One region of the Clostridium lamae genome, then DNA from elsewhere that is predicted to be linked to it. Evidence: riboswitches for the same ligand, from Rfam matches in the RefSeq annotation. Region 1 holds a riboswitch; the other holds the start of a gene.
What was found. A riboswitch is a leader RNA that binds a small molecule or an ion and turns the genes downstream of it on or off. The one in region 1 is predicted to bind S-adenosylmethionine.
Positions count from the first base shown of each region.

Region 2: linked by a shared signal. The riboswitch ahead of QK892_RS07975 (O-acetylhomoserine aminocarboxypropyltransferase/cysteine synthase family protein) and the one ahead of QK892_RS03370 (methionine ABC transporter ATP-binding protein) in region 1 are both predicted to bind S-adenosylmethionine.

Region 1 is NZ_JASCQJ010000004.1:49,121-52,315, forward strand. It holds gene QK892_RS03365 (methionine ABC transporter permease) at 67-705, opposite strand; gene QK892_RS03370 (methionine ABC transporter ATP-binding protein) at 705-1,736, opposite strand; SAM riboswitch class I at 1,856-1,997, opposite strand; gene QK892_RS03375 (DUF503 domain-containing protein) at 2,080-2,367, opposite strand; gene QK892_RS03380 (hypothetical protein) at 2,743-2,910, shown strand; gene QK892_RS03385 (HD domain-containing protein) at 3,188-3,195, opposite strand, start outside.
Region 2 is NZ_JASCQJ010000012.1:32,816-36,010, reverse strand. It holds gene QK892_RS07990 (HD domain-containing protein) at 1-257, shown strand, start outside; gene QK892_RS07985 (winged helix-turn-helix transcriptional regulator) at 424-777, opposite strand; gene QK892_RS07980 (nitroreductase family protein) at 1,011-1,553, shown strand; SAM riboswitch class I at 1,711-1,824, shown strand; gene QK892_RS07975 (O-acetylhomoserine aminocarboxypropyltransferase/cysteine synthase family protein) at 1,970-3,195, shown strand, end outside.

The DNA.
Region 1 (3,195 bases):
TTTCAGAAACTCCTTAAGGAGTTTCTTCATTAATTTTACATTCTTCATTTTTCATTTTACATTTTTTTATTGTGATAATTTTTTATATAAGTAATTTCCTAGTGATTGTAAAACTTGTACAATTACTACTAAAATTATTACTGTTACTATCATTACATCTGTTTGGTATCTTTGATAACCGTATCTTACTGCTAAGTCACCAAGTCCTCCTGCTCCTACTGTTCCTGCCATAGCTGAATATCCAATTATGCTTATTATAGTTAGTGTTAATCCTGAAATTATTGATGGCACTGCTTCTTTAAGCATAACTTTGAATATTATTTGTGTATTAGATGCTCCAAAGGATTTTGCTGCTTCTACTACTCCTGAATCAACTTCTTTTAAAGCTGATTCTATAATTCTTGCTACAAAAGGTGCTGCTGCTATAGTAAGTGGTACTATTGCTGCTGTAGTTCCTATAGATTTTCCTACTATTAATTTTGTAAGTGGCATTATTGCTACCATTAAAATTAAAAATGGAAATCCCCTAAGTATGTTTATTATTGTATCTAGAGTCTTATAAACTCCTTTATTAGGCTTTAAACCATTTGGTGCTGTTACTATTAATGCAATTGCTGGAATAAATCCCAATATTACTGAAAATAGTGTTGAGAAAAAGACCATTATTATTGTTTTATTAAATCCTTCTATTAATATTTCTGACATTAATTAAGCACCTCCAATACTACTTCCTTTCTCTCAAGATAAGCTATAACCTTGTTCTTATCTTTCTCATCAACATTAATTACTAAATTACCTAATATATCTTCTCTAAACTTTTCAAGTTTACCCCAAACTATTGAAAAGTCCATATCTAAATCTCTTGCCATCTTTGTTATAAGAGCATTTTCTGAAGATGTACTTGGGAAATATAATTTAATATTTATGCCCTTGCTAGGTAAAATATCTTCCTCTTCTTCTCCAAGGAATTTCTTTAAAGATACTCCTGGTCTTAAGAATAATTCTTCTGAATTTCCTTCTGCCTTTAAAATTCCACCTTCAATCAATGCAACCTTTTCACAAACCTCTTTTACTACTTCCATTTGGTGAGTTACTATTACTATAGTAATTCCTAATTCTTTATTTATTTTAGATAAAAGTGATAATATATCCTTTGTAATTTTAGGATCTAAGGCAGATGTTGCTTCATCACAAAGTAATATTTTTGGCTCTAATGCCAAAGCTCTAGCTATTGCTACTCTTTGCTTTTGGCCTCCACTTAAACTAGCTGGCTTTACTTTTGCCTTTTCAGAAAGACCTACTAAATCTAAAAGTTCATTTCCTCTTTCATTTATTCTTTTTTTTCTATAGTTTCTATAACTAATTGCTTTTTTATCTCCTATTTTTTCTTTATATTCTTTGTATTCTTCTTCAAATCCCCAAACCTCTAATGGTAATGCTATATTATCAAATACAGTTTTTCTATTTAATAAGTTAAAGCCCTGAAATATCATTCCTAGTTTTTTTCTAAACTCTCTTAACTCATATCCCTTTAGCTCATTAACTTCTTTTCCCATAACATTTATTGAACCCTCTTCATAACTTTCAAGTCCATTTATGCATCTAAGTAAAGTTGATTTTCCGGCTCCACTATGACCTATTATTCCATATATCTTCCCTTCTTCTATTGATAATGAAACATTTTTAATAACTTCTACGTCATTAAATTTTTTAGTTAAATTTCTAATTTCAATCATTTATGTCCCCCCTAAGAACTTAAATAAACAGCAGCTAGATATTATAAATTTCTAAATAATAAAAAACGCACTGGAGAATAAATTCTCTAGTGCGCGAAAATACGACCTATTAATTTATTCTCTCATCTATCAGCTTAAAAGCTGCAGGATTTAGCACCAAACTTAATATGAGTAATTTAGGCTAAAATAATTAAGCCTATCACACCTATTAAAGGTTGCTGGGTTTCACAGGGCCAGTCCCTCCACCACTCTTGATAAGAAACATTGAAATGTTTATTAAATTTTCTATTGATATTAATATACCTTTATTAAAGAAGCTTGTCAATAACAATTGTAGAAAAATTTAAAATATTACAACGTCCTTTTTTATATTAATCAGCTCTGCATCAGTATTATCTTCAACAAAATTTATTATATTTTCTGCTGTTGAATCCACTTGTGCATTAGTAGCACATATTCCTGATATCCCAATCGTAATATAATTATGTAAATCTTGATTATCTACTTCATTTACTGATATATTAAATTTATTTTTAAGTTTTTGGCTTATACTTCTAACAATCATTCTTTTTTCTTTTAATGAATGAGCCCACTCAGCTCTTAAATTTATAGTCATTACTAGCACTTTCATAATTATCACCCTTTTACTATATTATACCCCAAACTTAAAATTAATGCACAATGCATAATGCGTAATGCTTAATTAAAATGCATAATGCGTAATGCACAATGCATAATTAATGAGAAAACTCCTACGGAGTTTTAGAAAATGAAAGAATGAAATTTCTATTTTGCATTCGCAAAATCGAAATGAAAAAATGAAATAGTTATGGATTAATTCCAAAGGAATTTATAATTCAGCCTGCCTGAATTATTTCAACAATTATGCATTATCAATTATGAATTATGCATTGATAAAAGTCCGTAGTAGGATGGCTACGGGGGTTTTGAACATTTTATCTCCCTAGGACTATTGGTGATATCTCATCATAGTTAGGGGGTGGTATTGGATATGCTAGAATTGATTATAAAAAGCTTTGTTATTATTTATATAATTTCATTAGTTTTAAAACATAATCTTTTTATTCATTATTTAAAGATTTCAGTAAAATTTATTGGTCTTGATATTGAAATTAGAAGCAAACAAAAAGATGCTCCGTCCTGCAAAGAGTAGCATCCATTTTGTTGATATTATCTAAATCCAATAGCCCTAAAACAAAATAAACGTTCTAAGGATTGCTTAGTGTTGACGCACTAAGCTTTTCTTATTTATATTATATCAAAATTTTATAAAAATAAACATATAATTTTTTTATATTTAAAACAAACAACCCTTAAAATACGTATGCCAAATCTGCATTTTATTTTAAAAATTGAAAAACTTTAAAAATTTATAACTCAGCTTGCCTGAGTTATTTCACTAATTATGCATTATTCATTACTTAAGTGCATTACTTAA
Region 2 (3,195 bases), on a different contig from region 1:
GCTACGCAATAGAAATGAGAGAACTTTACAAAGAAATGGCAGAACGTGAAACTATAGAAGCAAAGATCTATAAGGCTATTGATTCTCTTGAAGCATTAATTCAACATAATATTTCTGACTTGTCTACATGGATTCCAAAAGAATTTGACCTTAATCTAACATATGCTGATGATAAGGTAGCTTTTTCTGATTATCTTAGACTATTAAGACAAGCCATTCGTGAAGATACTATCAAGAAGATTGATGCAGAAAAATAAGATTAAATTGGTACTGATACAAATAAGAGATAGGGATTTTATGACAATTTTATATTGTGTAGGCTATTTCTCTATATTTTTTGAGGGAGAAATAGCCTTTTTATTTTACTTAAAATTACAAATTGTATAAAAGGACCTAATATAAAAAATATTAAATATGGGTAAATTAAAGAGAGACATTTGAATTAGTAGAATTGTTGTTTTCCAAATAAGATTCTCCCCAAATACACAATGCATTAAGAATAGGAATAAGGCTTTTTCCAAATTCAGTTAATGAGTATTCTGTTTTAGGAGGTACAACAGGATAAACAATTCTATTAATTATCTTGTCTTTTTCTAAGTCTCGTAACTGTTGTGTAAGCATTTTGTCAGTTGCTTTTGGCATTAATTTATGCAATTCGCTATATCTTAAAGTTTTGCCCATTAAGTGCCAAAGTATAATGGCTTTGTATTTTCCACCAATAAGATAAATTGGCGCTTCTATTGGGCAAGTAAATGTAATATTACAATTTGAATCCATTTTATTACTCCTTACTATCTTTTAAGGTAGTATATACCTAAAAAGTGCATTCTTGCATTATAGTTTGTTATGTTTATAATTATAGTATAGATTAATCTACATAACAAGGCTTGTAAATATATATTTTAAACCTAATATGGTAAAAATAGATATAAAGATATGCGTATATAAATGAGTAAATTATTATATTATGAAAATATGAATTAATAAATTTAAGGAAAGAGGTATTTAGAATGGATGCAATAACAATGATAAAAGAGAGAAGAAGTGTAAGAAAATTTAAAAATGAAAAAGTAGATAGAGAAGTTATGAAAGAAATAGTAGATATAGCTAGATGGGCTCCATCATGGGTAAATTTTCAAATAGCTAGATATACGTTAATTGACAATGAAGAGATTATTCAAAAGTTTGCAAATGATGCAGTTAAAGGATTTGTTTATAATATGGATACTTTAAAAAATGCAAAAGGTGTTGCAGTACTAAGCTTTGTAAAAGGAAAAAGTGGGAAATCAGAGCAATATGGTATTGAAAGCTCAAATGAGAATACTTGGGAAGTATTTGATGCAGGTATAGCATGTCAAACATTCTGTTTAGCAGCACATGCTAAAGGGATTGGAACCTGTATAATGGGAGTAATAAATGAAGATTCAATTGCTAAAATTATAAATTTACCTGAGGAAGAAACAGTAGCAGCTCTTATCGTTTATGGATATCCAGATGGCGAAGCAGTTCCAACTAATAGAAAGAGTGCTGAAGAAATAATGCGTTTTATATAAACATAATATAAAAACTTTATTTAACTTGAATAATGGAACCCCCTACTCACTAAAAAAGTAAAATTAGATTATAACTTAATAATAAATTTATTTGCATATTGAACTAATAATGGAAATAAGTGTATAATATATTAAAAGTGAATAATCGGATATAAGTCTTTTATCAAGAATGGCGGAGGGACCGGCCCTGTGAAGCCTAGCAACAGCTGATTATTATAAATCAGAATTGTGCTAAATCCTGCATAAAAATTTATTTTATGAGAGATAAGAGAGAGTTTTTTATGCCAATTTTATATTGTGTGTATAGGCTATTTCTCTATATTTTTGATGGAGAAATAGCCTTTTTATTTTACTTAAAATTACAAATTGTATAAAAGGACCTAATATAAAAAAATAATAATTAAGGGGGATTTTTTATGAGCAATAAAAAATGGAGTAAAGAAACAATATGTATAAAAGGGGGATACAATCCAACACCAGGAAATCCAATAGCCGCACCACTATTCCAAAGTACATCATACAATTTTGAAAATGCAGACCAAGTAGCAAATTTATTTGATTTAAAAGAAAGTGGTCATTTATATTCCAGAATAAGTAATCCAACAGTAAGTTATTTAGAAGAAAAGTTCACTAAATTAGAAGGTGGGGTAGGAGCAGTTGCCGTTTCTTCTGGACAAGCAGCATCAGTATTAGCAGTATTAAATATATGTGAAGCTGGAGATCATATAATATCTACTTCAACTATATATGGGGGAACCTTCAATCTTTTTTCAACAACTTTAAAAAGATTAGGAATCGAAACAACATTTATTAGTCCAGATATAAGTAAAGAAGAAATATTAAGTAAGGTTAAACCAAATACAAGATTATTATTTGGAGAAACCATAGGAAATCCAGGATTAAATGTTTTAGATTTAAAAAAATTTGCAAGTGCAGCTAAAGAAGCACAAATACCATTGATTGTTGATAATACAGTAGCAACTTCATATCTATTAAACCCATTTGAATATGGAGCTAATGTAGTAATTCATTCTACAAGTAAATATGCAGATGGACATTCAGTAGCTTTAGGTGGAATTATAGTAGATGGTGGTAATTTTAATTGGAATAATGGAAGGTTTGATTGCTTAGTTGAACCAGATGAGAGCTATCATGGGTTGCAATATGTAGATACATTTGGTGAATCTGCTTATATAGTTAAGTTAAGAGTTACTTTGTTAAGAGATTTTGGAAGTACAATGAGTCCATTTAATGCATTTTTAACTAACTTAGGATTAGAAACTCTTCATTTAAGAATGGAAAGACATAGTAGTAATGCTTTAGCTTTAGCTAAGTACTTACAACAGCATCCAAAGGTTAATTGGGTAAGCTATCCTTTACTAGAAACTCAAAAAGATTATGAAGTAGCACGTGAATATCTACCAAAAGGAGCATCAGGAATATTAACTTTTGGAATTAAAGGAGGAGTAGAAGCTGCTAAAAAACTTATTGATGAATTAAATTTAGCTAAATTGGTAGTACATTTAGGTGATGTTAGAACAACTTTATTACATCCAGCAAGTACAACTCATAGGCAGCTATCAGAAGAAGATATGATTTCAACAGGAGTAACTAAAGACTTAATAAGAGTTTCTGTAGGAAT